Regions from separate parts of the Rahnella sp. RFA10(1/100) genome, predicted to be linked through region 3. Evidence: predicted binding sites of a transcription regulator. Region 3 holds the regulator's gene; each other region holds the start of a gene.
What was found. Region 3 encodes sigma-54, which starts transcription at its own class of promoters, with help from an activator protein. Its sites were predicted from a motif close to GTTGGCACANNTTTCGCTNT; they were not measured.
Positions count from the first base shown of each region.

Region 1: a site for sigma-54 is predicted at 7,548-7,567, ahead of glnK (P-II family nitrogen regulator). Genes of this name have one in related genera too.
Region 2: a site for sigma-54 is predicted at 2,471-2,490, ahead of glnA (glutamate--ammonia ligase). Genes of this name have one in related genera too.

Region 1 is NZ_SEWR01000003.1:34,218-45,249, reverse strand. It holds gene ETV65_RS10595 (SgrR family transcriptional regulator) at 1-781, opposite strand, end outside; gene cof (HMP-PP phosphatase) at 975-1,793, shown strand; gene ETV65_RS10585 (PLP-dependent cysteine synthase family protein) at 1,966-3,009, opposite strand; gene ETV65_RS10580 (Lrp/AsnC family transcriptional regulator) at 3,130-3,585, shown strand; gene ETV65_RS10575 (SmdA family multidrug ABC transporter permease/ATP-binding protein) at 3,722-5,494, shown strand; gene ETV65_RS10570 (SmdB family multidrug efflux ABC transporter permease/ATP-binding protein) at 5,502-7,286, shown strand; gene glnK (P-II family nitrogen regulator) at 7,629-7,967, shown strand; gene amtB (ammonium transporter AmtB) at 8,053-9,342, shown strand; gene tesB (acyl-CoA thioesterase II) at 9,494-10,360, opposite strand; gene ETV65_RS10550 (YbaY family lipoprotein) at 10,630-11,032, shown strand, end outside.
Region 2 is NZ_SEWR01000011.1:6,223-17,254, reverse strand. It holds gene yihX (glucose-1-phosphatase) at 1-212, opposite strand, end outside; gene typA (ribosome-dependent GTPase TypA) at 376-2,199, opposite strand; gene glnA (glutamate--ammonia ligase) at 2,671-4,080, shown strand; gene glnL (nitrogen regulation protein NR(II)) at 4,334-5,383, shown strand; gene glnG (nitrogen regulation protein NR(I)) at 5,391-6,803, shown strand; gene hemN (oxygen-independent coproporphyrinogen III oxidase) at 6,885-8,258, opposite strand; gene yihI (Der GTPase-activating protein YihI) at 8,446-8,997, opposite strand; gene yihA (ribosome biogenesis GTP-binding protein YihA/YsxC) at 9,578-10,228, shown strand; gene polA (DNA polymerase I) at 10,579-11,032, opposite strand, start outside.
Region 3 is NZ_SEWR01000007.1:117,929-128,960, reverse strand. It holds gene ETV65_RS19430 (PRD domain-containing protein) at 1-110, shown strand, start outside; gene npr (PTS phosphocarrier protein NPr) at 245-517, opposite strand; gene rapZ (RNase adapter RapZ) at 514-1,368, opposite strand; gene ptsN (PTS IIA-like nitrogen regulatory protein PtsN) at 1,436-1,918, opposite strand; gene hpf (ribosome hibernation promoting factor) at 2,017-2,304, opposite strand; gene rpoN (RNA polymerase factor sigma-54) at 2,328-3,761, opposite strand; gene lptB (LPS export ABC transporter ATP-binding protein) at 3,863-4,588, opposite strand; gene lptA (lipopolysaccharide ABC transporter substrate-binding protein LptA) at 4,595-5,152, opposite strand; gene lptC (LPS export ABC transporter periplasmic protein LptC) at 5,130-5,699, opposite strand; gene kdsC (3-deoxy-manno-octulosonate-8-phosphatase KdsC) at 5,696-6,262, opposite strand; gene kdsD (arabinose-5-phosphate isomerase KdsD) at 6,279-7,265, opposite strand; gene ETV65_RS19375 (calcium/sodium antiporter) at 7,285-8,262, opposite strand; gene mlaF (phospholipid ABC transporter ATP-binding protein MlaF) at 8,570-9,373, shown strand; gene mlaE (lipid asymmetry maintenance ABC transporter permease subunit MlaE) at 9,389-10,171, shown strand; gene mlaD (outer membrane lipid asymmetry maintenance protein MlaD) at 10,175-10,726, shown strand; gene mlaC (phospholipid-binding protein MlaC) at 10,768-11,032, shown strand, end outside.

The sequences.
Region 1 (11,032 bases), on a different contig from region 3:
TATCAGGATGCGATAACAAGCAGTTCAGGTCGGCAAACCGGTGCGCCAGCCAGTAATCAGGTTTATCGAGTTCAAACTGCAGGCACAGTGCGTGCGGCTGTGACAATTTGCTCACGGATGCCAGATTATGTTTACCGCGCGGCGAATTTCTCAGTTGTTCAAAACGCGCCATCAATTGCGCCGTTTTAAGGGGTTCACCGTTATGCCAGAACAACTGGCTGCGCAGGAAAAACTGCCAGGTTTTGCCGTTATTACTGATTTGCCAGTGATGAGCAAGATCGGGCTGAGGGGTTGAATTTCCCGGAATAAAACGTGTCAGCCCTGCATGAATAGTATGGGCAAGATGCTGCTCAGCGCGACCGGTCAGTGTCAATGGATCCAGCGGCTGGAGAGGGCGATAGTAAGGAATGCGCAGTGTGGGCGCATCCTCCTGCCATTGTCCGCCCAAATGCGGTGCGAGCAATGCATTGAGATGGCTCGGATCCAACTGACTAAGTTGCAATGCGGCCGAATGTTCGCCATTTTTCAGCAGTGCCTGCAGATAGGCTCCCCGCAGATCTTCAGGTGTTCTCAGGCAACAGAGCGAGGCGCGTTTCCCGCGGCCGGCTTGCGATTGCCAGTCAATCCAGCCCGCATCCTGAAAATGTGCCAACAGTGTACGGGTATGCCGTTCACTGCAGCAGAATACCTCTGCCAGTTCTGCCACGGTAAACTGAACCGGATGTTGTCCGGTCTTCAGGTATAAACGCTGGAACTGATTTAGCCGGTTTTGCAGGCGCACGATAAACAGGAAGCCTTATTTTTTCAGATTAAATAATCTGCTCAGCCTATCGCACCTATGATGCCCTGGCTTGCAGTGAAGAGCCAAAGTGTGAACTAAAACCGGAACAGTATTCACAAACTGTTCACTATTAGTTCCGCAAATCGCAGTCCATACTTTGACGGTGAAAATCATTCCCTTTCTGAGAGAAAATATGTTCCGTTTAGCTGCATTTGATATGGATGGCACACTGCTTTTACCTGATCACACGCTGGGCGAAAAAACGCTGGCGACGCTACGACAGCTGGCCGAAAAGCCAATAAAACTGACGTTTGCGACTGGCCGTCATTATCTCGAAATGAAAGATATTCTGGCGAATATCGGGCTTGAAGGTTTTCTGATCACCGGAAACGGCACGCGCATTCATGACTTATCCGGGCACCGGCTGCATGCCAGTGACTTGTCCGAAGATTGTGCGCATGAGCTTTTACATACGCAATGGGACACGCCTGCCAGCTTGCATGTATTCCGTGATGACGGTTGGTTTACTGCTCTGGATGATCCGGATTTACTGATCCCGCATCAGTTCAGCGGCTTTCGCTACCAGTTACAGGATCTGCGTTTATTACCTGACTCCGGCAACAGCAAAGTTTGTTTCTGCGCACCGCACGAAACCCTGCTGGCGCTGGTACCGCAACTTGAAGCGCATTTCGGCCCGCGCCTTGACCTGTGTTTTTCAGCGGCAGACTGTCTGGATGTGCAGCCAGCCGGGAGCAATAAAGGCAGCGCTCTGGCGCTTCTTACTGCTGGTCTGGGTATCGATATGTCAGAATGCATGGCATTCGGCGATGCCATGAACGACAAGGAAATGCTGGAAAGTGTCGGGATGGGGCTGATCATGGGTAACGCCTTGCCTGTGCTGAAGGAACGAGCCTCTCATTTACAAATTATCGGACATTGCCGTAATCAGGCTGTGTCTCACTTTTTGCAACACTGGCTGCAGACTCCACACCTCACCTATTCCCCCGAATAATAAGGTATTGCAGCAAGCCGGGTTCACTTTAACTGTCCCGGCTTTTTTCCGTCATACTTCAAGCTGCAAAGGCGTTGGCTGCGTTTGCTCACCCGAATCATTTACTGATGTATGTTCATTGGGATTCACACATTTGCCGCCTGCCTGCAACGCGAATTATTTTTGATAAATATTAGTTAAGTCCTTCCAGTTGTGCCGCATAAACCGAAATATCACCGATATTATTCTCTACCCAGTGATTATCAAAATAGGTATTAAGATAACGTTCGCCGCTGTCGCAAAGCAGGGTAACGATCGAACCGGTTTCGCCTTTCTCTCGCATGTGTTTTGCCAGTTGCAATACTCCCCACATATTGGTGCCAGTCGAGCCGCCGACTTTTCTCCCCAGTACCTGCTCAAGCCAGCGGACGGCAGCAATGCTTGCGGCATCAGGCACTCGCATCATGCTGTCAATGACGTCAGGAATAAATGAGGGTTCGGCACGCGGGCGCCCAATACCTTCAATGCGACTGCTGCATTGTGCATTAACGCTGGCGTCACGTTGCTGAAAATAATCGTAAAAGACAGAGTTTTCCGGATCCACCACCACCAGTTCGGTATCGTGCCCCCGATAACGGATGTAGCGGCCAAGTGTTGCGGACGTTCCGCCGGTGCCGGCGCTCATTACCAGATAACGCGGCACCGGATGTGGTTCGCAGGACATCTGACGAAAAATACTGTCTGCAATATTATTGTTGCCGCGCCAGTCAGTGGCCCGCTCCGCGTAGGTAAACTGATCCATGTAATGGCCGTTCAGTTCTTTCGCGAGCTGCTCCGAGGCAGCATAAATCTGACCGGAGTTTTCGACAAAATGACAGCGGCCGCCATAAAACTCAATTTGTTGAATTTTGCGCGGGGCGGTACAGGCGGGCATCACGGCAATAAAGGGCAGGCCCAGAAGACGCGCGAAATAGGCTTCGGAGATGGCGGTACTGCCCGAAGATGCTTCAATAATCGGTGTATTCTCGCGGATCCAGCCATTACACAGGCCATATAAAAATAATGAGCGAGCCAGACGGTGCTTCAGGCTGCCGGAAGGGTGCGTGCTTTCATCCTTCAGATACAACGAAATTCCGGGAAAATCATTCAGTGCGAGACGGATTAAATGTGTGTCGGCTGAACGCTGATAATCGGCGTCGATTTCTCTGATGGCGTGATTGACCCAGGAATTACGCATGTTGCAGGCTCGTAAGTAAGTTTTGATAAGATAAAGAATAACGTAATCATTAGAGAAATAAGTTACTCTTTTTGCCATGAATACCCTTATTGAGAGAAAATATTTCTCCGGGAGAGCGAGATGATAGATAAAACTGACCGCGCACTTTTATCGTTGCTACAGAAGGATTGCACCCTTTCTCTCAACACACTGGCGGAGGCCGTCAATCTCACGACCACCCCTTGCTGGAAAAGAATAAAGCGTCTTGAAGATGAAGGGATTATTTGCGGGAAAGTGGCGTTGCTCGATGGTGAGAAACTGGGGCTGAGCCTGACGGCATTTGTGCTGATTAAGACGCAGCATCACAACAGCGAGTGGTATCAGCGATTTGTTCAGCAAGTCGAAGCGTTTCCGGAGGTGCTGGGTTTTTACCGGATGGCGGGCGAATACGATTACCTGCTGCAGGTTCAGGTCTCCGATATGAAAAGCTACGATAACTTTTACAAGCGACTTGTGAATGGCATTCCAGGACTGAACGATGTGACCTCAAGTTTTGCGATGGAGCGCATAAAATCGACCACTGCATTGCCGATTTAATGCAAAAGTTGCAGTAAAAAGTTTCATCAGAAACACTTGTTAACTCTGGTATCCTTGTCGGCCTGAAGAGGAAACGGGGAGTTCGGCTGCCGGTTTAACTCAATAAAATCATTATTATTTGTATGGAAAATGCTGCGTGAGATTGTTTGCACAACTGGGCTGGTACTTCCGGCGTGAATGGCGCCGGTATCTGGGAGCCGTCGCCTTACTGGTCATTATCGCCGTTCTGCAATTACTGCCGCCAAAACTGGTGGGGGTCATTATCGATGGTGTTACGTCAAAACAAATGTCTTACAGCATGCTTTTTGCGTGGCTTGGCCTGATGCTGGGTACGGCTGTTGTGGTCTACCTGCTGCGTTATGTCTGGCGTGTGCTGCTCTTTGGCGCGTCTTATCAGCTTGCAGTTGAACTGCGGCAGGACTTTTTTCGTCAGCTGAGTCGCCAGCATCCTGCTTTTTATCTGCGCCATCGCACGGGCGATTTAATTGCACGTGCTACGAATGACGTCGACCGTGTGGTGTTCGCTGCGGGGGAGGGCGTACTGACGCTGGTGGATTCTCTGGTCATGGGGTTGGCGGTACTTATCGTTATGGCAACCCAGATCAGCTGGGAACTGACATTACTCTCGCTGGTGCCGATGCCGGTGATGGCCATCATCATCAAGCGCTATGGCGACCAACTTCATTCCCGCTTCAAGACTGCACAAGCTGCGTTTTCCTCGCTTAACGATCAGGCGCAGGAAAGCCTGACCAGTATCCGCATGATCAAAGCTTTTGGCCTGGAGAATCATCAGTCATCGCAGTTTGCTGAAGTGGCTGCGGATACCGGTGCAAAAAATATGCGTGTCGCGCGCGTTGATGCCCGCTTTGATCCGACCATTTATGTTTCTATCGGCATGGCGAATCTGCTGGCCATCGGCGGCGGTAGCTGGATGGTCGTTAATGGTCACCTGACGCTGGGTGAACTCACCAGCTTTGTCATGTACCTTGGCCTGATGATCTGGCCGATGCTTGCGCTCGCCTGGATGTTTAACATCGTCGAACGTGGCAGTGCGGCCTACAGTCGTATTCGTAGCCTGTTGCAGGAAGCCCCCTCTGTTGTGGATGGCATCATCCCCCTACCGGCAGAGCGTGCGGTGCTGGAAGCCCGCATCACTGATTTCCATTATCCGGAAAATAGCCACGCTGCGTTAACGTCGGTCAATTTTTCCCTGCAACCTGGGCAAATGCTGGGGCTATGCGGTCCGACAGGTTCCGGTAAAAGCACGCTGTTGGCACTCCTTCAGCGCCAGTTCGATGTCACTGACGGGGATGTGCGTTATCACGGATTATCCCTTAAAGAAATTCAGCTTGATGACTGGCGTGCCCGTCTGGCTGTTGTCAGCCAAACGCCTTTCCTGTTTTCAGACACTGTCGCGCAGAATATCGCGCTCGGAAGACCTGATGCCACGCAGGAAGAGATTGAAGAAGCCGCGCGTCTCGCCAGCGTTCATGACGATATTCTGCGATTGCCTCAGGGATATGACACTGAAGTCGGCGAGCGTGGCGTCATGCTTTCCGGTGGTCAGAAGCAGCGTATTTCGATTGCACGTGCACTGCTCCTCAAAGCTGAAATTCTGATCCTTGATGATGCTTTATCCGCCGTTGATGGCCGGACAGAGCACCAGATCCTGCACAATCTTCGCCAGTGGGGCAGTGACCGTACGGTGATCATCAGTGCTCATCGTCTTTCAGCACTGACCGAAGCCAGTGAAATTTTGGTGTTCAGTCAGGGGAGTATTTCACAGCGTGGCAATCATGATCAGCTTGCTGCAGAACCCGGCTGGTACCGCGATATGTTCCGTTATCAGCAATTAGAAGCCGCGCTGGATGATGTGCCGCAGGAAAAGGAGCCGGAACACCGTGGCTGAACAAAAAATAATTAAAATTCAGAAGCTTTGGCCAACGCTAAAGCGCCTGTTAAAATACGGAAAACCCTACACTACACCGCTGTCTTATGCGGTGCTGATGCTATGGATTGCCGCTGCAGCGGAAGTGACCGGCCCTATCTTAATCAGCTTCTTTATTGATCATTACGTGGCTAAAGGTGAGATGCCGTGGGGGAAGGTTAGTTTGCTCGCGTTAAGCTTTCTTTTCCTGCAATTCCTGGCGGCAAGCCTGCATTATTTTCAGGCACTGTTGTTCAACCGTGCTGCGGTGGGTGTCGTTCAGCGCCTGCGCACCGAAGTTATGGATGCTGCACTACGGCAGCCGCTGAGTGCATTCGATACTCAACCTGTAGGTCAGCTGATTTCCCGCGTGACAAACGACACGGAAGTTATCCGTGATTTGTATGTGACTGTGGTATCGACAGTCTTGCGCAGTATTGCCCTGATTGGGGCAATGCTGGTGGCGATGTTCAGTCTCGACTGGCGTCTGGCATCGGTGGCGATTTGTATCTTCCCGGCCGTGTTTGTTGTTATGGGGTTGTACCAGATTTACAGTACGCCGGTGGTGCGCAAAGTACGTGCTTACCTGGCGGATATTAATGATGGTTTCAATGAAGTCATCAACGGTATGAATGTCATTCAGCAGTTCCGCCAGCAGAAAAGATTCGGGGAACGGCTTGCCCGCGCCAGTCAGTCGCACTATATGGCCCGTATGCAAACGCTGCGGTTGGAAGGATTCCTGTTGCGTCCTTTGCTCAGTTTATTCTCCTCGTTAATTTTATGTGGTCTGCTCATTCTCTTTGGATTCAGCGCAGAGGGCTCTGTAGGCGTTGGTGTTTTATACGCCTTCATTAATTATCTCGGACGGCTCAACGAGCCTCTGATTGAACTGACCTCACAGCAATCGATTATGCAGCAGGCAGTGGTTGCCGGTGAGCGTATCTTTGATTTGATGGACAGGACGCAGCAGCAGTATGGACCCGATGATAAATTGCTGACCAGCGGTGAGATTGATATCAAAGACGTCAGCTTTGCTTATCTGCCGGATAAATGGGTGCTGGAAAACATTTCTTTGCACGTCCCATCACGCGGATTTGTCGCGTTGGTCGGGCATACCGGCAGCGGTAAAAGCACGCTGGCAAATCTGCTGATGGGCTATTATCCGCTAAACAAAGGTGAGATCCGGGTTGACGGGCGTAACCTCGCCGATTTATCGCACACCAGCCTGCGTAAAGGTATTGCGATGGTGCAACAGGATCCGGTCGTTCTGGCAGAGTCCGTATTTGCCAATGTCACGTTAGGCCGTGATATTGATGAAGCACAGGTTTGGCATGCGCTGGACATTGTCCAGCTCTCACCGCTGGTGCGCGAAATGCCCGAAGGTATCAATACGCGTCTGGGAGAACAGGGCAATAATCTTTCTGTCGGGCAGAAGCAATTACTGGCGATGGCGCGCGTTTTGGTGCAGGCACCGGAAATTCTGATCCTTGACGAGGCAACGGCCAATATTGACTCCGGCACAGAGCAGGCAATTCAGCGCGCATTACGGGCTATCCGTCAGCAGACTACACTTGTGGTTATTGCACACCGGCTTTCAACGATCGTAGATGCCGATAATATTTTGGTATTGCACCGCGGACAAGCCGTTGAGCAGGGTAATCACTTGCAGCTGCTGGCAGAAAAAGGCCGGTATTATCAGATGTATCAGTTGCAACTTGCCGGGCAGCAATTGGCTTCTGCCGGACAGATTACACCTGCAACAGAAAACGCATAATCTTATGCCGGTGCCGTCTCTCCGCGGTACCGGCTATCTTTTTCCCCCGGTTTTCTTTTCCCGTTTTTAGCTTTCCCCGCACTGTATTCATGCAGGCAAAACCTTTTTATCAATCCGGATGCACTAAAAAGCAGCGATGAGCACTTAAATGGTGCGAGCGCTGCTGTGCTGAATAGGATTTGGCAACTGTGCGCAGGGTCACGATTATTCTGAAAATGCCGTATTACGTGGGAATTGCATGAATCTGTGACCAATTTCAACTCTGGCACATCCTTTGCTTTATTCAATCCGTATCGGGCGTGAGTCCTCTCACGGCAGGCCCTTAATTCGAGGAGTGGCACAATGAAGCTGGTTACTGTGGTGATCAAACCTTTTAAGCTGGAAGACGTGCGTGAAGCGCTGTCTGCTGTTGGAATTCAGGGGCTGACCGTAACGGAAGTTAAAGGTTTTGGCCGTCAGAAAGGTCATGCAGAACTTTACCGTGGCGCGGAATACAGCGTGAACTTCCTACCAAAAGTAAAAATCGACATTGCTATCGCTGACGATCAGCTTGATGAAGTGATCGACGTGATCAGCAAAGCGGCCTACACCGGCAAGATCGGTGATGGCAAAATTTTCGTTGCTGAGTTGCAACGTGTTATCCGTATTCGTACCGGTGAAACCGACGAAGCAGCACTGTGATTTCAGGTTCTTTTCTCTCACACCAATCGGTTTGAGATAAATCAGATTAGAAAAAACAGTTTTGAGAAACAGGGGTGGGTTAATAATGAAAAAACTTTTATCCATGATGGGGCTTGGTGCAGTGGCTTTGCTGCCTTCGCTGGCCATGGCGGCAGCACCAGCAGCGGCAAACGGCGCTGATAATGCCTTTATGATGATTTGTACTGCGCTGGTATTGTTCATGACCGTACCTGGCGTAGCGTTGTTCTACGGCGGCTTACTGCGTTCGAAAAACGTTTTGTCCATGCTGACTCAGGTTATTGTCACCTTTGCTCTGGTCTGCGTTCTGTGGATCCTCTACGGCTACAGCCTTGCTTTCAGCGAAGGTAATGCGTTCTTCGGGGGGTTCAGCAACGTCATGATGAAAGGCATTGGACTGGATTCTGTGACGGGCACCTTCTCGCAGATGATTCATGTTGCATTCCAGTGCTCATTTGCCTGTATCACGGTGGCGCTGATCGTGGGCGGTATCGCTGAGCGTGTACGTTTTTCAGCGGTTCTGATTTTCACGGTGATCTGGCTGACTTTCTCTTACATCCCGATGGCTCATATGGTGTGGGCAGGCGGTTTCCTGGCTGCTGATGGTGCGCTGGACTTTGCCGGTGGTACTGTTGTCCACATTAACGCCGCAATTGCAGGCCTGGTGGGAGCGTATCTGCTCGGTAAACGTGCCGGTTTTGGTAAGGAAGCTTTCAAACCACACAACCTGCCAATGGTCTTCACGGGTGCCTCAATCCTCTACGTGGGCTGGTTCGGCTTCAACGCGGGTTCAGCAAGTGCCGCAAGCTCTGTTGCCGCACTGGCTTTCCTGAACACGGTAATTGCTACCGCTGGCGCAATCCTGTCCTGGACGCTGGTTGAGTGGATGGTACGTGGTAAGCCTTCACTGCTGGGCGCAAGCTCTGGTGCTATCGCGGGTCTGGTCGCTATCACGCCGGCATGTGGTACGGTGGGCGTTGGCGGTGCTTTGATCATCGGTCTGGTCGGTGGTATCACTGGCCTGTGGGGTGTGGTTACCCTGAAAAAATGGCTGCGTGTTGATGACACCTGTGACGTATTCGGTGTTCACGGCGTGTGCGGTATCGTAGGTTGCCTGCTGACTGGCGTGTTCACTTCCAGTTCCCTGGGCGGCGTAGGTTATGCAGAAGGTGTGACCATGAGCCATCAGGTGTGGGTGCAGTTCTTCAGCGTATGCGTGACCTTGGTGTGGTCCGGTGTTGTGGCCTTCATCGGTTACAAAGTGGCTGACATGATTGTAGGTCTGCGTGTTCCTGAAGAGCAGGAACGTGAAGGTCTGGATGTTAACAGCCACGGTGAAAATGCTTACAACCAATAAGCCAGTAGTAATCTGATTTCAAAGAAAGTAGTGCGCTAACTCTCTCATTAAGCAGTACAGAACAATAAAATAATGATGATATGCAAAAGGGGCGATAGTGATATCGCCCCTTTTTAATGCGCCATTTTCACAGGACGTTTTTTAATAAAGATTATTCAGGCTTTCTCTGACGAATAACGCCTTCCTGGACCGTAGAGGCGACCAGAACGCCATCGCGGGTATAAAACTGCCCACGCACAAAACCGCGCGCACCGGAAGCAGAAGTACTTTCAACGGCATACAGCAACCAGTCATCCATGCGGAACGGACGGTGGAACCACATCGAATGGTCGATGGTCGCGACCTGCATTCCCGGTTCAAGGAAGCCAATGCCATGAGGTTGCAGCGCCGTAGGCAGGAAATTGAAGTCAGATGCATAGCCCAGCAAATACTGATGAATTCGCAAATCATCTGGCATCTCACCGTTGGCCCGGAACCACACGGCACGGTTAGGTTCTTCGACGCTTCCTTTCAGCGGGTTATGAAACTTCACCGGACGCATTTCAATAGGCTTATGGCCGATAAATTTTTCGCGGAATTTTTCCGGTATCAGATGCGCCAGGTTTTTAGCAATATCGGATTCTGATACCAGCGTTTCCGGTGGTGGTACATCCGGCATGGTGTTCTGATGCTCAAAGCCACTTTCCTGGCTCTGAAACGACGCTGTCATATAGAAAATCGGTTTTCCATGCTGTACGGCTTTTACACGGCGTGCACTGAAGCTGTTGCCATCGCGCAGGATTTCCACGTCATAGATGATGGGCTTACTACTGTCGCCTGGGCGCAAAAAATAGCTGTGGAAAGAATGGATACCCCGCTCCGCCGGGACAGTCTGCTTGGCGGCATACAATGCCTGTCCGACCACCTGACCGCCAAAGACCTGACGTAAACCTAAATCTTCACTTTGGCCACGGAACAACCCTTCTTCAATTTTTTCCAGATCGAGCAGATCCAGCAGATTTTTTAATGCCTGACTCATAGTGGCCTCATGAAAGTAACCAGAGAAATCGACCTCAGTTGTTAGGGGTAATGCAGGCAGGAATCTTCTGAAATACGCCTTCACCGACAGGTCTAACCTGTTAATCATAGTGGATCTTCCGTTTTGCCAGAAGATCTGTTTGGCCGTTAACAGGAAAACCTCAGATTCTTGTGCCATGATTAATAGGTAAGCTGGTTAAAGTCACTACATTCATCGTCGGCGCTTATTACGGCTTGTCGACAAGCGACTATAAAAAGGGAGTACGATCAATGAAACTTTGGCAGATAGTAGGTGGAACCGCGCTGTCTCTGACTCTTGCCGGATGTGCACAGCATCATGAGGCACCAGCGCAGCAACCTCCTGTGAATACGGCGGCCAGTCCGGTCACTCAACCTGCGATCACCGGCCCGAATGTATCGGGTAGTGTGTTCATCAATCAGCGTGTTGCTTTGCCACCGGATGCTGTCCTGACGGTGACATTGTCTGATGCTTCGGTGGCGGATGCGCCATCCCGGGTGATTTCGCAAAAAGTAGCAAGAACGCAAGGGAAACAGGCTCCGTTTACCTTCATCCTGCCATATAACCCGCAGGAAATTGCTCCTGACGCCCGTATTCTTCTGAGTGCAGCGGTAACCATCAATGGTCAGATGACCTTCATCACTGATTCCATTA
Region 2 (11,032 bases), on a different contig from region 3:
AAGCTGAGCGCAATGCCCATTTCATTGCACAGATCGGCAGCAAACTGCTCGTCGCTGATTTCACCCCGCTCGTGCTTCTGGAACACCTCTCCCATTTTGAACCGCTCGGTCAGCGTGGCCAGCGGCGTTCCGCTGAGATGGCTCCACACGCCAAGGACACGTTTGAAATCAATATCAATAATGACGTTTCCCATATCAAAAATGTACAGCATTGCACGCTCCTGATTTCAAAGATGACTTTTAACTTTAGCGGTAAAACATACAGCTGAACAGTGACAGAGTTGCGGTGTTTATCTCTGCGTTAGAAAAATGCCAAAAAAAAACAGGGTTCCCGAGGGCACCCTGTTTCTGTGTAACGACAAGCGTTAAAGAAGATTAACCTTCTTTAGGACCACGCATTGCACGTTTACGATCATTCTCGGTCAGGTGACGTTTACGGATACGCACAGACAGAGGAGTCACTTCGACCAGTTCGTCATCATCAATGAATTCCAGAGCTTGCTCCAGAGACATTTTGATAGCAGGAACCAATGTCGTTGCTTCGTCAGTACCGGACGCACGCATGTTGGTCAGTTTCTTACCGGTCAGGCAGTTGACAGTCAGGTCGTTAGAACGTGAGTGAATACCGATGATCTGGCCTTCATACACTTCTGCACCATGACCCAGGAACAACTTGCCGCGATCTTGCAGACCGAACAGAGCAAACGCAACCGCTTTACCCTGACCGTTAGAGATCAGCACGCCATTCTGACGCTGGCCGATTTCGCCCGGACGAACGTCATCGTAATGACTGAACGTGGAGTACAGCAGACCGGTACCTGAAGTCATGGTCATGAATTCAGTACGGAAGCCGATCAGGCCGCGTGCAGGGATCAGGTAATCAAGACGGATACGCCCTTTACCGTCAGGGATCATGTCCTTGACATCGCCTTTACGCTCCCCCATGGCCTGCATCACAGAACCCTGGTGCTGCTCTTCGATATCCAGTGTCACGTTTTCGAATGGCTCTTGCATGCGGCCATCGATTTTACGGTTGATAACTTTAGGACGGGAAACCGCCAGCTCGAAACCTTCACGACGCATGTTTTCGATCAGAACCGACAGGTGAAGTTCACCACGGCCTGAAACGCGGAATGCATCAGCATCTTCAGTTTCTTCAACACGCAATGCAACGTTGTGCACCAGTTCTTTGTTCAGACGGTCAAGGATCTGACGTGAAGTCACATACTTACCTTCTTTACCACAGAACGGAGAGGTGTTTACGTTGAAGTACATGGTTACGGTTGGTTCATCAACGCTCAGCGCTGGCAGAGCTTCAACATTCGCCGGGTCACAGATAGTGTCGGAGATGTTCAGTTCGCCCAGGCCGGTGATTGCGATGATATCGCCCGCTTCAGCAACGGTTGCTTCGATACGCTCAAGACCCATATGGGTCAGAACTTTACCCACTTTACCGTTACGGGTTTTGCCTTCGCTGTCGATGACAGTGATTTGTTGGTTAGGCTTAACAGTACCGCGTTTGATACGGCCGATGCCGATGACGCCAACATAGTTGTTGTAGTCCAGCTGAGAGATTTGCATCTGGAATGGTGCATCCATCTCAACTTGTGGTGGAGATACGTGGTCAACGATCGCCTGGTACAGCGGGGTCATGTCTTCGGCCATATCGTTATGGTCGTTACCCGCGATACCCATCAGTGCAGATGCATAGATGATTGGGAAATCGAGTTGTTCGTCGGTTGCGTCCAGGTTGACGAACAGGTCGAAGACCTGATCAACAACCCAGTCAGGACGCGCGCCAGGGCGGTCAACTTTGTTGATTACCACGATCGGTTTCAGACCATTAGCGAAGGCTTTTTTGGTCACGAAACGGGTTTGCGGCATTGGGCCATCCATTGCATCCACAACCAGCAGCACCGAGTCAACCATTGACATCACACGCTCAACCTCACCGCCGAAGTCGGCGTGTCCTGGGGTATCCACGATGTTGATGCGGTAGTCTTTCCAATTAATGGCGGTGTTTTTTGCGAGGATGGTAATCCCACGCTCTTTCTCCAAATCGTTGGAGTCCATTACGCGTTCGGTAGCTTCTGCACGTTCTCCGAAAGTACCGGATTGTTGCAGCAGCTTGTCGACCAGGGTGGTTTTACCATGGTCAACGTGGGCAATAATGGCGATGTTACGCAAATTTTCGATCACAGCTTTGCCTCAGGCATTAGAAATAGCGCGCTATTGTACACGTATTAAGCGAGGTTCTAAACAAGATCACAAGGATCTTGTTGAAACAACTTATGGATGGTTACTTTGTGATCCCTTTCACGGTGCAAAAAGACCACTGAACCATTATGACGCACCCTTTTGGTGCCTTGCCTCTCGCAATCAGCACCATTTTAGTGCATGAATTCCGTTATGGTGCATACTTATCGAGTGCAAAAGCCCTGTAAAATGGCGTTGTTTGCATTTTCTCAAAGTTGGCACAGTTTTCGCTAATAGTTTTTAGAGTAAAAGTTTTTTAGGGTAAAAAATTTTTTACAGGGTGAAGGACCTGACCAGACAAATAATAGCGCTGTTCAGCCTACACGCCAGTTCCAGTAAGGCTGTTATTTCCAACTAAAGACCAAAAATGGTTATTCGTTCCACGACGATAATGAGAAATTCGGGAGAACTAGTATGTCCGCTGAACACGTTTTGACGATGCTGAATGAGCATGAAGTGAAATTCGTAGATTTACGTTTCACTGATACCAAAGGCAAAGAGCAGCACGTCACCATTCCTGCGCACCAGGTTAGCGCTGACTTCTTCGAAGAAGGCAAAATGTTTGATGGCTCTTCAATCGGTGGCTGGAAAGGCATTAACGAATCTGACATGGTTCTGATGCCAGATGCGAGCACTGCTGTTCTTGACCCATTCTACGAAGAAACTACCCTGATCATTCGTTGCGATATCCTTGAGCCAACCACGCTGCAAGGTTATGACCGCGACCCACGCTCTACCGCAAAACGTGCAGAAGATTTCCTGCGCTCTTCCGGTATCGCGGACACCGTACTGTTCGGGCCAGAACCAGAATTCTTCCTGTTTGATGATGTGCGCTTTGGCAGCAGCATCTCCGGTTCTCACGTCGCTATCGATGATATCGAAGGCGCATGGAACTCAAGCACCAAATACGAAGGCGGCAACAAAGGCCACCGCCCTGCAGTAAAAGGCGGTTACTTCCCGGTTCCTCCGGTCGACTCTTCTCAGGATCTGCGTTCTACCATGTGTCTGACCATGGAAGAAATGGGTCTGGTTGTTGAAGCTCACCACCATGAAGTCGCCACCGCGGGTCAGAACGAAGTGGCAACCCGCTTCAATACCCTGACCAAAAAAGCCGACGAAATCCAAATCTACAAATACGTGGTGCACAATGTGGCTCACGCGTTTGGCAAAACGGCGACCTTCATGCCAAAACCAATGTTTGGCGATAACGGTTCCGGTATGCACTGCCACATGTCCCTGTCGAAGAACGGTAACAACCTGTTCTCTGGCGACAAATACGGCGGCCTGTCTGAAATGGCACTGTTCTACATCGGCGGTATCATCAAGCACGCTAAAGCGATCAACGCCTACGCTAACCCGACCACTAACTCTTACAAACGTTTGGTCCCGGGCTATGAAGCGCCAGTAATGCTGGCTTACTCTGCGCGTAACCGTTCTGCATCCATCCGTATTCCACACGTATCAACGCCTAAAGCAATGCGTATCGAAGCACGCTTCCCTGATCCAGCGGCTAACCCATACCTGGCGTTTGCTGCACTGATGATGGCTGGCCTGGACGGTATCATCAACAAGATCCACCCTGGTGATGCGATGGACAAAAACCTGTATGACCTGCCACCGGAAGAAGAAGCAGAAATTCCAAAAGTTGCAGGTTCACTGGAAGAAGCCCTCAATGCATTGAACGATGACCGCGAGTTCCTGACCCGTGGCGGCGTGTTCACAGATGATGCTATCGATGCTTACATCGGTCTGCGTAAAGAAGAAATGGACCGCGTGCGTATGACTCCGCATCCGGTTGAGTTCGAACTGTACTACAGCGTCTAATTTCCGAATGAGACCCTGAACTCAGTGCCCGTCTTATAGCAGGCACTGAGTGTAATACCCGACTGAAGGCTGTGTTAATAACCCCTTCAGCGTCAAAATTAAGTCAGACGATTTATATTTGTTGCCGTGGAAACTTTCAGCCCATCTCCGGATGGGCTTTTTTCTCCACACTCTTTCCTGCTTAACCCCTCTGGCCCGTGATTTCGCCGGGTAACGAGATAAAATGCACCAATCAGGTGCGGGAGACTGCGGTATGGCAACTGGCAAGCTGCCCGATGCTGGGCAGATCCTGAATTCACTTATCAACAGCGTTCTGCTGTTAGACGACGAATTGGCTGTGCATTATGCCAATCCGGCCGCTCAGCAGTTACTGGCGCAAAGTTCACGAAAGCTTTTTGGCACTCCTTTGCCAGAACTGGTGGGATATTTTTCGCTGAACATCGAATTAATGCGTGAAAGTCTGACAGCCGGACAGGGCTTTACAGACAGTGAAGTGACACTGGTCGTGGATGGCAGGGCACATGTGTTGTCACTGACTGCTCAGATGCTGCCGGAAGGTTTTATTCTGGTAGAACTGGCACCGATGGATAATCAACGCCGTCTGAGCCAGGAACAATTACAGCACGCTCAACAAGTTGCCGCGCGTGATTTGATCCGCGGTCTGGCACATGAAATTAAAAATCCGCTTGGCGGTCTGCGTGGTGCAGCGCAACTTTTATCCAGGGCACTGCCTGATCCGGCCTTGCTGGAATACACCAAAGTCATTATTGAGCAGGCTGACCGTCTGCGTAATCTGGTCGACAGATTGCTGGGTCCGCAACGTCCGAGTCAGCATGTGACACAAAGTATTCATCAGGTTGCGGAACGTGTTTGCCAACTGGTGTCGATGGAAAAGCCAGATAACGTTCAACTGGTGCGGGACTATGACCCGAGCCTGCCGGAACTGGCGCATGACCCTGATCAGATAGAACAAATTTTATTGAATATTACCCGTAACGCCTTGCAGGCGCTGGGGGAGGAAGGCGGCACAATTACATTGCGCACACGTACTGCTTTCCAGATTACGTTACACGGCGTGCGTTATCGCCTGGTGGCCCGTATCGATATCGAAGATGACGGCCCCGGCGTACCGGCGCATTTGCAGGACACCCTTTTTTACCCCATGGTCAGTGGCCGCGAAGGAGGCACCGGTTTGGGCCTGTCCATCGCGCGCAGTTTGATTGATCAGCATTCGGGTAAAGTTGAATTTAACAGTTGGCCAGGACATACCGAATTCTCGGTATTCCTGCCTATTCGCCAGTGAGGTTCTTATGCAACGAGGGATAGTCTGGATCGTCGATGACGATAGCTCCATCCGCTGGGTACTTGAACGTGCGCTCACTGGAGCCGGTTTAACCTGCACGACGTTTGACAGCGGCAATGAAGTGCTTGATGCCATTGCGACTCAAACCCCTGACGTTTTGTTATCCGATATCCGGATGCCGGGAATGGACGGTTTAGCGCTGTTAAAGCAGATTAAACAACGTCATCCGATGCTTCCGGTCATCATAATGACAGCGCACTCCGATCTGGATGCTGCGGTCAGCGCCTATCAGCAAGGTGCATTTGATTATCTGCCAAAACCGTTCGACATTGACGAAGCCGTGGCACTGGTTGAGCGTGCCATCAGTCATTATCAGGAACAGCAGCAACCGGCACGCAGCCAGCCGGCAAGTGGCCCGACCGCAGATATTATCGGCGAAGCGCCGGCGATGCAGGACGTATTCCGCATTATCGGCCGTTTGTCCCGTTCTTCAATCAGCGTGCTGATCAACGGAGAATCCGGCACCGGTAAAGAACTGGTCGCGCATGCCTTACATCGCCACAGCCCGCGCGCTAAGGCGCCCTTTATCGCACTGAATATGGCAGCCATCCCGAAAGACCTGATCGAGTCCGAATTATTCGGGCACGAGAAAGGGGCATTTACCGGCGCCAACACTATCCGTCAGGGACGTTTTGAACAAGCCGATAACGGCACGCTCTTTCTTGATGAAATCGGTGATATGCCACTCGATGTGCAAACCCGTCTTCTGCGCGTGCTGGCAGATGGTCAGTTTTATCGTGTGGGCGGTTATGCGCCAGTAAAAGTGGACGTGCGCATCATCGCCGCAACTCACCAGAATCTGGAATTACGGGTTCAGGAAGGAAAATTCCGCGAGGATTTATTCCACCGCCTGAACGTTATCCGTGTCCATTTGCCGCCACTGCGTGAACGCCGTGAAGATATTCCGCGTCTGGCGCGTTACTTCCTGCAGGTAGCGGCCAAAGAGCTGGGTGTGGAAGCGAAAAATCTGCATCCGGAAACGGAAACGGCACTGACGCGATTGCCATGGCAGGGCAACGTGCGCCAGTTGGAAAATACCTGCCGCTGGCTCACCGTCATGGCAGCCGGTCAGGAAGTCCTGATCCAGGATTTACCCAGCGAACTGTTTGAGACCTCGGCGCCGGAAACCGGTGGTCAGAGTCTGCCGGACAGCTGGGCGACGTTGCTGGCACAGTGGGCCGACCGCGCACTGCGTTCCGGTCATCAAAACCTGCTGTCAGAAGCGCAACCTGAAATGGAACGTACGTTACTGACCACGGCGCTGCGCCATACGCAGGGGCATAAACAGGAAGCGGCACGGTTGCTGGGCTGGGGGCGAAATACCCTGACCCGCAAACTGAAAGAACTGGGCATGGAATAAAAGTCCCTGCACCAGACAGCAAAACAGCCGCTCATGCGGCTGTTTTGCTTTACTGCGAATAGATTTTTGCAGCGCAGGCAGTCAGATAACGCGGGAGAATTGTTGCTGGCGCACCTGACGGCGCAGATAAATATCAAAGCACATGCAGATATTACGGATCAGCAAACGCCCGCGTGGCGTCACCAGAATATGCGTATCACTCACCTCAACCAGCCCGTCTTCTGCCAGCGGCTTCAGCAGTGCCAGGTCATCAGCAAAATAGTCGGTGAAGCGGATATCATAACGCTGTGCAATATCGCCGAAATTCAGCTCAAAATGGCAGATTAGCGATTTAATAACGTCACGACGCAGGCAGTCATCGCTGGTCATTTCCAGACCGCGCCATAACGCATGCCCCTGCTCTTCCACCCGGGCGTAATAGGTTTTGAGATCTTTTTCATTCTGCGCATAGGTGTCGCCGAGCATGCTGATAGCAGAAACGCCCATTCCGAGCAAATCGCTGTCGCCCTGTGTAGTGTAGCCCTGGAAATTACGGTGCAATTTACCTTCGCGCTGGGCAATAGCCAGCTCATCATCAGGGCGGGCAAAGTGATCCATACCGATAAAGCGGTAACCGGAACCGGTCAGCGAAGCGATGGTTTCCTGCAGAATTTTCAGTTTCTCTTCTGCGCCTGGTAAATCGGCATCTTTGATTTTGCGCTGAGCGGCGAACAGTTTTGGCATATGCGCATAGTTAAACACACTCAGGCGATCGGGGTTCAGCTCTGCCACGCGTTGCAACGTGTAGGCAAAACTTTCTGCCGTCTGCTTCGGCAGGCCGTAAATCAGATCGATATTGGTCGAACTGAAACCCAGCATACGGGCGCGTTCAATCAGGGCAAAGATGAAATCTTCGTCCTGCTCACGGTTAACCAGACGTTGCACTTCTTTGTTGAAATCCTGCACGCCCATGCTCAGGCGATTAAAGCCTTCGCGACGCAAATGGTCGAGCACATCCAGCTCGATTTCGCGCGGATCCACTTCCAGCGACATTTCTGCGTCGGACAGGATATTAAATTGTGCCCGCAGAAGGCCCATCAAACGGCTTATCTGGGCTTTACTGAGGTAAGTCGGTGTACCACCGCCCCAGTGCAGCTGACTCACCTGACGGCCCTTAAAGAACGGCGCACGGTGACTTATCTCTTTTTCCAGCACGTTGAGATATTCTTCGGCTTTATGCTGCTGACGGGTCACCAGTTTATTGCAGCCGCAAAAGTAGCAGAGCTTATGGCAGAAAGGAATGTGCACGTACAATGAGAGAGGACGTGCCGGATAACGGGCGGCCGCCTTTTCGAAAGCGGTATTATCGTAGCTTTCACTGAACTCAAGCGCTGTTGGATAGGATGTGTATCGCGGACCCGAATAATTGTATTTCTGGATCAGCGCTAAATCCCAGACGGTAGTCTGTTCTGACATGGGTGACTTACTCCTTCCGGCGTCGGATGCTGCCGGTTCGCCTTACAGGCAGGCTTTTGGCCTGCCGTGCAAAGGTCGCTCTGCGCAAACGTGCTCTGGTTTTCGATAACCGGCGTAGTTTACCGAATAACCAAAGCAGATAACATGCAAAGAGTAAGGCTATTGCCGGGATAACCCAGCGCATAGCTTAGAAACCGTCTTTTGGGTTTCCGCGCTTAAGCAGCTGCATCATGTCTTCGTTCTTCACGGCTTCTTCGTCATCTTCATCTTCGCCGAGTTCAATGCCGAGGATTTCCATCAGAACATCAATGCGATCCAGAGTCTGGTCAACATAAGCCTGATCTTCTGCGTTTAATGCTTTGCCATCGTCGATGAGATCCAGCAAAGAATCCAGACGCTCATCGTTTTCAAGTAACGTCAGTTCTTCTTCCGGTGTCATTTTAGGTTTTGCATCTTGCTTCGGCTGTGCAGCTTTTTTGGCTTTCGCCGCATTGTTCGTGACGGTTTCAACGATCAATGGCACGGCTTTTTTGCTGCCGATACGCGGATCGGCTTTTTTCGCCCCCGCGCCGCTTTGGTTCTGAGCGGCATCAGGGTTAGCGCGTGAGCCTGCTTTATGGCCGCGGCGCTTGTTGTCACGCTTGCGTTCGCGCGCTTCGATATCAAGCTCGACACGACTTTTCTTCTTCGTTTTAGCTGTCGCGGTATTGGCGCGCGGTGCTTTCGCTGGCTGTTTCATGGCATCTGCTCTTAGGTGTGTACATTTAGTATAGATTTGCGGCGGAATCTAGCAGAAAGCGGACAAAGAAAAAAGGCAGCAAGGTAACCTTGCTGCCTTTTTCTTTCCTTCTTCAGAAGGATATTCATCAAACACTTTCCCTGTATAGCCTCAACGTCCCGGTTTTTCCTTTGCCTTTCAGAGCCTCCGGCTCCGTTCATCCTTAAATCGCGATGCATTTCCAGTGATCCGTGAATGCAATTTTCGTCCATGTTTCCATTCTTGCCTTCATCGCGTAAGAATCACTTTACCCGACTGACACAAAGGCTCAAGATACCCACCAGCCGCGTTGAGCGTTCAAAGAACACATTAATTTTATCTTATTGAAATATATAAAAATTAAAAAACAAGGCGAGAAAACAAGCGAAATAACCCGCATCATGAATAGCAAATGTCTTACATCATGAAGGCAATTTTCCCCCGCCTTCATCTCTGTGGTCCCTTCGCCTCATCATTCGGATTTTAAAAACACGAACACATCCCGGCGCAGTTGCAGTTATAATCGCCAGCCAGATACTCATGCCTCACGGAGACGCACGTTTTGACCAGCCAAATTTACAACTATCATATGACCCATTTCGTCATGAGTGCCCCGGATATCCGGCATTTGCCATCTGACGCAGGCATTGAAGTCGCATTTGCTGGTCGTTCAAACGCCGGCAAATCCAGTGCGCTGAATACCCTGACTCAGCAGAAAAGCCTCGCACGTACCAGTAAAACACCGGGACGTACCCAGCTTATCAATCTCTTTGAAGTGAAACCGGGCATTCGTCTGGTCGACTTACCGGGCTATGGCTACGCAGAAGTCCCGGAAGAAATGAAGCGTAAATGGCAGCGTGCTCTGGGCGAATATCTGCAAATGCGTAACTCCCTGAAAGGTCTGGTTGTGCTGATGGATATCCGCCACCCGCTTAAAGATCTCGATCACCAAATGATTCAGTGGGCTGTTGACGTAGGTACGCCGGTCATGTTGCTGCTCACTAAAGCAGACAAACTGGCTTCAGGCGCACGTCAGGCGCAGATCAAAATGGTTCGTGAAGCGGTGAAAGAATTCATGGGCGATATTCAGGTGGAAGCATTCTCGTCACCAAAGAAAATGGGCGTGGATAAACTGAGTGACAAACTGAACACCTGGTTCAGCGAAATCCCACCGGAAGTGCTGGATGAAGAGGTTTCTGACGAAGGCGAATAACAACGCTCCCGTAACGGGGAAATGTCAGTAATGTACAGAAAGGGGTGACCGCAAGGTTACCTTTTTTTATGGGAGTAACACGGTGAAAATCCCATAAAAAACGCCCCAGACATAAAATGCCTGGGGCGGCTAAAATATTCAGCCAAATCCGATTACGTGAAGTAAAAGGTCTGAAAGATAGAACATCTTACCTCTGTACCCTACAAGAGAAACTTTACCCTATTTTCTGACGGGGAAAAAGAACTTTTTGTAGTTTACTTACACAAAAATCGCGGATTATGCGATCACTCTCATGGTATGAGCACATAATTGTGTAGCTTAATTACAAAAAAAGCTTAATAACTATTCACTTAGTGTGCCTGATCCCAGTTGTCGCCCGTGCCCACATCCACTTTCAACGGAACGGCCAGCGTCATGCTTGCTTCCATCAGATTGCGGATTTTTTCGCTTGCCGCTTCGACATCATCTTTATGCACTTCAAACACCAGTTCATCGTGTACCTGCATGATAATGCGGGCACGCGGCGCGTCAGGTCGTTGCAGCCAGTCAGCGACGCTGATCATGGCGCGCTTGATAATGTCAGCAGCTGTACCTTGCATCGGGGCGTTGATGGCTGCACGCTCGGCACCTTTGCGGCGCATGGCATTACTGGATTTGATGTCCGGCAGATACAGACGGCGTCCATCCAGCGTTTCAACATAGCCCTGTTCAGAAGCCTGAGCACGGGTACGTTCCATGTATTCCAGCACGCCAGGATAGCGCTCAAAATACAAATCCATATAACGCTGGGATTCTTTACGCGCG
Region 3 (11,032 bases):
ACGATTTATTCGTGACGTTTGTGCGGGAACGCTCAATGAGCCGTTTGCTGAGCAGTGAGAATTTTGAAAGCTTCAAGGCAATTGCAATAGATTGCCTTTCACGCATTTAAAATCTTACTTATCCCCAAAATAGTTCGAGTTGCAGGAAGGCGGCAAACGAAGGAGTCCCGATGAGCTTACACAGGTAAGTGATTCGGGTGACTGAGCGCAGCCAACGCACCTGCAACTTGAAATATGACGGGGATTAGTCCTCGTCAAAACCGGAGTTGATCAGATTTACGACAGCGGTGAGCGCCTGTTCTTCATCGGGCCCCGTGGCTTCGATTTCGATTTTCTGGCCTTTCGGGGAGTCGAGCATCAGCAGCGCGATAACACTGCTGGCCTCCGCTTCAATGCCCGTGCCGTTGCGCAGCATAACTTCTGATTCAAAGCTCTGCACCAGTTCAAACAATTTCATTGCCGGTCGGGCGTGCATGCCTAACCGGTTTTTGATTTCTACCGTTTGTTTCACCGTCATGATTTGCGTTTTTCCAGCGTGCGATGGCGGGACTGCACATTCTTCCCGCGGGAACGGAAATAGTCGGCCAGTTGCTCTGCGATGTACACCGAACGGTGTTTACCGCCAGTACAGCCAATGGCGACGGTCAGATAGCTGCGGTTGTTGGTTTCCAGCATTGGCAGCCACTGTTCGAGGTAGCTGCGGGTCTGGTAGATAAAGTTATGCACTTCAGTATGACGGTCGAGGAACGCCGCCACCGGCTTATCAAGGCCGGTCATCGGACGCAGTTTCGGATCCCAGTGCGGGTTCGGCAGAAAACGGACGTCGAAGACGTAATCCGCATCAATCGGTATGCCGTGTTTGAAGCCGAAGGATTCGAATACCATGGTCAGTTCGCGCTCGCGTTTACCCAGCAGACGGGTACGCAGCATTTCTGCCAGTTCATGAACGGACATTTCGGAGGTATCGATGATCAGATCCGCCGACGAACGCAGCGGTTCGAGCAGATCGGCTTCTTCATCAATGGCACTTTCGAGGGACAAATTTTTGCTGGAAAGCGGGTGCAGACGACGGGTGTCGCTGTAACGGCGGATCAAAGTATTACGGTCGGCATCAAGGAATAACAGCTGCGGCGAAAAACTCTCCGGCAGTTGTGACATCGCATGCTCATAAACTTCGGGTGTTTCCGGCATGTTACGGACGTCAATGCTCACGGCCGCTGACGTATTACGTTCAACGAGTGTCTGGGCAAGCTGCGGCAATAACACCACCGGTAAATTGTCCACACAGTAAAAACCCATGTCTTCTAATGCCCGTAGGGCAACCGACTTCCCGGAACCGGAACGGCCGCTGACAATCATCAGCACCATGGTGACACTCCCCTGGCATTCAGTGTTCAGAATTCATTTTCCCGGCACCGTACCGGGAATCAGCAATTTATTCGTTTTCAGTCATTATCTGGAACAGTTCTTCGTCGCTTTGCGCACCACGCAGACGCCGACATACTGTTTTATCAGCTAATTTCTTCGCGACTAAAGATAATGTATGTAAATGGGTTTTACATTGATCTGCCGGTACCAGCAAGGCAAAAAGCAAATCTACCGGCTGATTATCGATGGCGTCAAAAGCAATCGGCTGTTCAAGCTGAATGAACACGCCAACGGCACGTAAAGTGTCTTCTTCCAGCTTACCGTGCGGGATGGCGATCCCGGCACCGATCCCGGTGCTCCCCATACGTTCGCGGGTCAAAATAGCGTCGAAAATCACCTGTGGCGACAAATTTAATTGTTTGGCGGCCAGCTCGCTGATGATTTCCAGTGCGCGTTTTTTGCTGGCGCAATGAACGCCGCTTTTGGTGCATTCGGCATTAAGCACCGACGTTAATTGCATTGCAGTATCGTTAATCATGTCATCTTTCACTTTTGCGCTGTTTCACCCTTAAAGCTATATCGGCTCGTTTCCCGAAGGTCACAAGCCGATGCCCGAAGGTTTGTAGCACAGGGTTGGCTACATGAATGTCAGTGCTGTTTCAGTTTGTCTTTATGTTTATTCAGCTGTCGGGCCAGTTTATCAACCAGCCCGTCAATCGCTGCGTACATATCCTGATGTTCCGAGGTGGCATGTAATTCGCCTCCGTTCACATGCAAAGTGGCTTCCGCTACTTTCTGCACCTTTTCCACGCTCAACACCACATACACCTGATTAATCCTGTCGAAATACTGCTCGAGCTTAGCCAGTTTCGACGTGATGAACTCTCTCAGGGGATCCGTGATCTCAATGTGATGTCCGGTAATGTTGAGCTGCATAATGTCTTCCTTCTCTGTTGAGGTCAAACTAACTGTTTACGTTGGTTTGAGGGCGGGATGGACAAAGACTCTCGGTATTTGGCGACAGTCCGGCGCGCAACCATAATTCCCTGATCGGAAAGCAGGGTTGCTAACTTGCTGTCACTGAGCGGTTTTACAGGATTCTCCGCTGCGATTAATTTCTTCACCAGCGCCCGGATCGCGGTTGACGATGCCTCGCCGCCGCTGTCTGTACTGACATGGCTGGAGAAGAAATACTTCAGTTCGAAAATACCACGCGGACTGTGCAGGAACTTTTGTGTCGTCACGCGTGAAATCGTCGATTCGTGCATTTCAACGGCACTGGCAATATCGGCCAGCACCATAGGTTTCATAAATTCTTCACCCAGTTCAAAGAACGCCTGCTGCTGCTCAACGATGCAGCGCGTCACTTTCAACAGCGTGTCGTTACGGCTTTCCAGGCTTTTAATTAACCACTTGGCTTCCTGCAGATTGCTGCGGATAAATTGCCCGTCGCTGTCGCTGCGTGTGGAGTTACCCATCGCGGCGTACTGCTGGTTAATCTTCAGACGCGGAATGCTGTCGGAATTGAGTTCTACCGTCCAGACCCCTGACACTTTACGCACCAGCACATCCGGGATCACGTATTCGGATTCGCCGGTATTGATCGACTGACCCGGACGCGGATCCAGAGACTGGATCAGAAGCATCGCTCCTTTGAGTGTATCTTCTTTTAACCGGGTTGATCGCATAAGTGCGCGGAAATCATGGTTCGCCAGCAAATCGAGATGTTCGCTGATGATAAGACGGGCTTCAGTGATGAAAGGCGTGTCAGTGGCATATTGAGACAGCTGGATCAGCAGACAATCGCGCAGGTCACGTGCTGCCACCCCCACCGGATCAAAACGCTGAACGCGTTTAAGCACGGCCTCAACTTCGTCCATCGTGATGTTTTCATCACCGACGCTTTCGAGGATGTCTTCAAGGGAGACGGTCAGGTAACCGGTGTCATCCACCGCATCGACAATTGATGTGGCAATCGCGGCATCAGTATCAGAAAACGGTGTCAGCTCAACCTGCCACATCAGGTAATCCTGAAGGGTCTGGGTGGTTTCACCCTGATAAATGGGCAGCTCGTCGTCGCTGTAATCATTACCGGTACCGGACGGCGTGCCTGCGGTGTAAATCTCATCCCAGGTCGCGTCGAGCGGCAATTCTTCCGGCATATCTTTTTGCTCGAGCGCCTCACGGGTGTCTAACCCCTCGCTGTCGGTGGCTTCTACCGAGTCGATTTCTTCATGAAGGTCAGTTTGTTCCAACAGAGGGTTGCTCTCCAGCGCGAGTTGGATCTCCTGCTGGAGCTCAAGCGTGGACAGTTGCAACAAGCGGATGGCCTGTTGTAACTGGGGAGTCATAGCCAGTTGTTGGCTGAGTCTGAGTTGCAAACCTTGCTTCATATCTTGGCTTAATTCCGTTGATGAGTGAAAACGGCAACACTTCTGTCAGAGACGGCCTGTTTCAGTGTAGGTGGAAACAGGCACGGTTCCGGCGGCACAGATCACAGACGGAATTCTTCACCAAGATAAACACGTTTAACTTGTTCATCAGCAAGAATGTCGGCTGGCGTGCCGTGGGCAATCAATTTCCCCTGACTGACAATATACGCGCGTTCACAAACGTCGAGTGTTTCGCGCACGTTATGGTCAGTGATCAGTACGCCGAGGCCGCTGTCACGTAAATGCTCAATGATTTTTTTAATGTCGATAACGGAAATCGGGTCAACCCCGGCGAACGGTTCATCCAGCAGGATGAATTTAGGGTTTGCTGCCAGCGCACGGGCAATTTCCACACGACGTCGTTCACCACCGGACAGTGACTGACCGAGGTTATCGCGCAAATGAGAAATATGGAACTCTTCCATTAATTCATTCGCGCGGTCATTACGCTGTTCTTTGGTCAGATCATCACGGATCTGCAGCACCGCCATCAGGTTATCAAATACACTGAGACGACGGAATATGGAGGCTTCCTGCGGAAGATAACCAATACCGCGACGGGCGCGGGTATGCAGCGGCAGCAGGCTGATGTCTTCATCATCAACGATGATACGGCCCGCATCGCGCTGGACAATGCCCACGACCATGTAAAAGGTGGTGGTTTTACCCGCACCATTTGGGCCCAATAACCCGACGATTTCACCCGAGTTGACCATCAGGCTGACATCTTCAACGACCTTACGGCCTTTGTATGCCTTGGCGAGATTCTCTGCGATTAATTTAGCCATAAAATATCAGTTACTCTTTTTGGTCGGCTGGCCGCCCGCTGCAGGCGTTTTTTGTTGCAGCTGCGAAGGGACCAGAACGGTCGTCACACGGTTACCCTTATCACTAAAAGCTTCCATTTGCTGTTTCTGTACCAGATAAGTAATGCGGTCGCCTTTCACATTGCTGTCCAGTTGCTCAAGGTAAGCATTGCCGGTCAGCGTGACGAGGTCATTTTCCACTTCGTAGCGGACTTTCTGGGCATGGCCTCTTACCGGCTTACCGTTGTCCTGCATCTGATAGAACGTCACCGGGTTACCGTAACCTTCTACCACTTCTTTACCGGACACACCCTGCGGACGTATCACCACCACTTTATCGGCTTTAACCTGGATCGTGCCCTGATTCACCACCACATTGCCGGTAAACGTCGCGGTATTGGTGTTGACGTCGAGTGCCTGATTTGCCGAGTCAATGGTGATCGGTTTCGTTGTGTCGTCTTTTAAGGCAAATGCCGGAACGCTGACGGCTAACAATGAGCTGACGATCAGAAGATCACGGATTTTATTTTTTGCTTTGAATTTCATAGGAAGTCGATACCTTTTCGATCAGCTCTGCTGTTTTATCACGCAGATTACCACGCATTTTCATGCCGTTAGATGTAAAACCTGTACCATAAAGCGTCACTTCATCGTCTGAGGCAACGTCCTGTGTCGTCAGGTTAACCTGTGCATTGTCCGTTTTGATTCTTTGCAGCTGTGATGTCTCAGGCGTCAGGCTATCGGCCTGCACATGCCCATAGAGATAAAGCATCTTATCCTGAGTCAGTTTCGCTTTATCGGAACGTAATACCCAGGTGGCTACTTTGTTCTTGTCATACATGGTCGCGACCGGATGAGTAAACCACGACACCTGATCCGTGGTGTAATATTTTACCTCGTCTGACACCAGTTTATACGTCAGGCTGCCCATCGGGTCATATACCATCGTAACGGTGTGGGAAGTCTGATAAGTCGGATCCTGATCGTTAACCACCTGCGGAACATCATCGCTGTTGTCAGACAATGACCAGCCAATCAGCACCAGGACAATGGCGGTAAGCGCCAGAATAACCCAAAGTTTTGCTTTACTCATATCGACAGCCCTTTGGCGTCCTCCAGCTTGCCCTGCGCCAGCAGAATCAAATCACACAGTTCGCGAACTGCACCACGCCCGCCAGCGATACGGGTAACATAATGCGCTTTTGGTAACAAAACAGGATGTGCATCCTGAACCGCCACAGAAAGACCCACTTCGGCCATCACCGGCCAGTCAATCAGGTCATCACCAATGTATGCCACTTCTTCGGCCCGAAGAGACAGTGTATCTAACAGTTCGCGGAAGGCCAAAAGCTTATCCGACTGGCCCTGATACAAGTGGCGAATACCCAGAGTTTTAGCGCGATCTTCCAGTAATTTTGCATTGCGGCCTGTAATAATCGCGACTTCGATGCCGGATGTCAGCAGGCAGCGGATACCGTAACCATCGCGAACGTTGAAACTTTTCAGCTCTTCTCCCTGATTTCCCATATAGATCAGGCCATCAGACATGACGCCATCGACATCGCAAATCAGCAGGCGGACCGCTTTCGCCCGTTCAAGCACTTGCGTACTGACCGGACCGTAGCAGGTTTCCGCCAGGGCTGCGCTATTACTCATTTAGGGAATTCCTCAATTAAACTACGCCAGCGCGCAGCATATCGTGCATATGTAACACACCCAGCAACTGGTCACCATCAGCAACCATCACACACGTGATGTGTTTGTCCTGCATTAAATTCAGCGCATCAACTGCCAGCAGTGACGGACGTACGCGAATGCCGCCTGTCGTCATCACATCCGCAATTGATGCCGTATTGATGTTGACACCCATATCAAAGATGCGTCGTAAATCCCCATCGGTAAAAATCCCTTCGATTTTCATCAAATCGTTGCAGATAACCGTCATGCCCAGATTTTTACGGGTGATTTCCAGCAACGCATCCCGTAACGACGCCTCGCGGCTGACGTGCGGGATCTCATCTCCGGTGTGCATGATATCGCTGACGCGAAGCAACAGCTTGCGACCCAGTGCTCCGCCAGGGTGTGACAGGGCGAAATCTTCCGGTGTGAACCCGCGAGCTTCCAGCAGTGCGACAGCCAGAGCATCGCCCATCACCAGCACCGCTGTGGTGCTGCTGGTCGGTGCCAGCCCCAGCGGGCAGGCTTCTTTGGGCACTTTTACACAAAGATGGACATCCGCCGCTTTTCCCATCGTGCTTTCAGGGTTAGACGTCATGCAGATAAGCGTAATGCCCAGGCGTTTGAGTACCGGAATCAGCCCCAGAATTTCATGGGCTTCACCGGAGTTGGAAATCAGAATGACGACATCCTGCTTTGACACCATGCCCAGGTCACCGTGGCTGGCTTCACCGGGATGCACAAAGAAGGCCGGCGTGCCTGTACTGGCAAAGGTGGCGGCCATCTTACGGCCAATATGACCGGATTTGCCCATGCCCATGACAACGACTTTGCCATTGCAGGCGAAAATTTTTTCGCAGGCGCGGGTAAAATCACCGTTAATGTATTGATCTAACTGCTCAAGTCCTTCACGTTCTGTTTTCAGTACATCACGTCCGACGGCCTGAAAATCAAAACCGGGGGCGAAGGTATCGTTAGCCATAGTCGGTTCCTGACAGAGTTCAGAAGGCAATGCTGTCTGGTAACAGGAACAGCACTGCCATATAGGCGATAAATCCACACAGCAATAATGCACCGGCTAAATGGCCGATACGGTGTTTACGCATCAGGCATAGCCCGGAAAGCACCACGCTGACCGCCAGCATGACCCAATAATCGCGATGAAATGCGTCCGGGTTGAACGAACCTGGTGCCACCAGCGCGGGTAATCCCAGCACCAGACAGGTATTAAAAATGTTTGCGCCAATGATGTTACCCAGCGCAATGTCATCTTCGCCTTTGATAGCACCGGCGATAAAGGTCGCCAGTTCCGGCAGACTGGTACCGATGGCGATGACCGTCAGGCCGATCACCAGTTCGCTGACACCCAGATAACGTGCGATGACGGTGCTGTTATCAACGATCATGCCCGATGCCAGGGGCATGATGATAAAGCCCAGCGCCAGCCATAAAAATGCGACCGTATTGCTGCTGTCTTGTGGAAGTTCGGACATTTGCTCATAGGTCAGCGTATCCAGGCCTTCTTTTTCGGCAGCACGGGCGATTTTTATCACCAGCATCATGAACACGCCTGCACTGGCCAGCAACAAAACACCATCAAGCCGGCTGAGTTCTCCGTCGCTTAACAGAAAACCACACAGAGCCGTCACCAGTAACAATAATGGGAGTTCGCGGCGTAATATATCAGAACGAACGGAAAGTGGATGAATCAGGGCGGCACCGCCCAAAATCAGAAGAATATTAATGATATTCGAACCAATGGCGTTTCCGATGGCCAAATCCATCTGATCGTTGATAGCCGCGGTGGTGGAAACGACCAGTTCAGGAAGAGATATTCCGACGCCGACGACAGTCATACCAATTACCAGCGGGGAGATGCCTATCGAGCGAGCCAGCACTGCGGCTCCGTACACCAGACGATCAGCGGCATACACTAACAGTAACAAGCCGACAATCATCAGTACGATAGCGAGAAGCATGAAACATCCTTTATTGGGTATAATGCGAGGTTCGTTGCCTTTACGGGCAGGCGATTCCTTCGTCAACATGAGCTAAGGCGACATTTTGTCTGAAAACAATGCCACCAGGTTCCTGTATGTTAGACGATGAAGGCTTTTAATTTAAAATGGTAATTGGTTGATTTTGACCATCTGTGGCTGAAAAGTAAATCGATGGCAACTTTGGTAACGAAACCGGGGTAAGTTTTTGTAAAAATACCAAAGTTATACGATACCCTGTGCGTGTCAGACGTATTCTTAGCGAAAGCATTCCGAAGGGAAAAACTGAATGAGTCAAAGCGAATCGAATCTGGTTGAGATCAAGGGCATGAGTTTCGTGCGTGGCGATCGTCCCATTTTCGAAGAGATAAATATGACAGTGCCGCGTGGCAAAGTCACCGCAATCATGGGGCCTTCGGGGATCGGTAAAACCACCTTGCTGCGTCTGATCGGCGGTCAACTTACGCCCAACAACGGCGAAATCTGGTTCGACGGCGACAACATTCCGACATTGTCCCGTCGCAAGCTGTACGAGTCGCGCAAGAAAATGAGCATGTTGTTTCAGTCCGGTGCATTGTTTACTGACCTGACTGTGTTCGAAAATGTGGCGTTCCCGTTGCGTGAACACAGCAAATTGCCGGAGGAATTACTGCGCAGTACGGTGACCATGAAACTGGAAGCGGTAGGGTTGCGCGGTGCCGGTAATCTGATGCCTGCCGAATTGTCCGGTGGTATGGCGCGGCGCGTCGCACTGGCGCGTGCCATTGCGCTGGACCCTGAGCTGATTATGTTCGATGAGCCTTTTGTGGGGCAGGATCCGATCACCATGGGCGTTCTGGTCAAACTGATTGATGAGCTGAACCATGCGCTGGGCGTGACGTGCATTGTGGTTTCCCACGACGTGCCTGAAGTCCTGAGCATTGCTGATTATGCCTATATCGTGGCCGCACAGCATGTCATCGCAGAAGGTACGCCAGAGGAGTTGCAAAATAATCCTGATCCGCGCGTTCGTCAGTTCCTGGATGGTATTGCCGACGGACCGGTGCCTTTCCGTTTCCCGGCCGGTGATTACAAAACCGAGTTGCTCGGATGATGGAGTTATCTGCTTATGTTAACTAAGGCACTCGCCTCAGTCGGACGTCGCGGGATAAACACCTGTGCGTCTTTTGGTCGTGCCGGACTGATGCTCTTTCGGGCATTGGTCGGTAAGCCGCAATTTGCCAAACAATGGCCGCTGCTGATCAAGCAGCTTTACAGCGTTGGCGTACTTTCCCTGTTGATTATCCTGGTTTCCGGTTTGTTTATCGGCATGGTGCTTGGCTTGCAGGGGTATCTGATTTTAACCACCTACAGCGCTGAGGCCAGCCTCGGTATGATGGTGGCGCTCTCTTTACTGCGCGAGCTTGGACCGGTGGTCACTGCACTGCTTTTCGCCGGGCGCGCGGGTTCTGCGCTGACCGCTGAACTGGGATTGATGAAAGCCACCGAGCAAATCTCCAGCCTGGAGATGATGGCCATTGATCCGCTGCGCCGCGTTGTGGCACCGCGTTTCTGGGCCGGTCTGATTTCCATGCCTTTGCTGACGGCGATTTTTGTTGCCGTGGGGATCTGGGGGGGATCGCTGGTGGGAGTGGACTGGAAAGGCATCGACAGTGGTTTCTTCTGGTCAGCGATGCAAACTGCCGTAGACTGGCGGACCGACCTGCTTAACTGTCTGATTAAAAGCCTTGTTTTCGCTATCACCGTGACCTGGATTGCATTGTTCAATGGCTATGATGCGATACCGACGTCCGAAGGGATTAGCCGGGCAACGACACGTACTGTGGTGCATTCGTCACTGGCGGTGCTGGGATTGGATTTTGTGCTGACAGCACTGATGTTTGGAAATTAAACCATGCAAACGAAAAAGAGTGAAATCTGGGTAGGCGCATTTTTAATCATCGCTTTGATTGCTGTGATCTTCCTGTGTCTTAAAGTGGCCGACATCCGTTCAATCGGCTCCGACCCGACTTACCGTATTTCTGCTGACTTCGACAATATCGGTGGCCTGAAAAGCGGTTCACCGGTCAAAGTCGGTGGCGTGGTGATCGGCCGCGTCAGCAGCATCACGCTCGATAAAAATTATTCTCCACGTGTAGAAATGGATATCGACCAGAAATACAACCAGATCCCGAGCACCAGTACGCTGGCGATCCGCACGTCTGGTCTGCTGGGCGAGCAATTCCTGGCGTTGAATATTGGTTTTGAAGACCCTGAAATGGGAACGACTATCCTTAAAAACGGTGGCGTTATTCAGGACACTAAATCAGCGCTGGTTCTCGAAGACCTGATTGGTCAGTTCTTGTATAAGAGTGGCGATGGTAAGGCTGATCCTGACGCAACGGCGGCACCTGCAGGGAATGCTGCACCTGACGCCAATACGGCGCCGCAACCGGCTGCCCATTAACAATTTGCCATCACGGATTCTCCATAAAAGAGGAAATAAGTATGTTTAAACGTTTAGTGATCGCTGCACTGCTGGTGGTTATGGCTCCGCTGGCGAATGCCGCCGTGGACAAGACCAATCCTTACAGCGTGATGAATGAAGCGGCGAGCAAAACCTTCACCCGCCTCAAAACCGAACAACCGAAAATCAAGCAGGATCCTAACTATCTGCGCCAGATTGTTCGTGAAGAATTGTTGCCGTATGTGCAAATCAAATACGCCGGCGCGCTGGTGTTAGGCCGCTATTACCAACAGGCGACACCTGCAC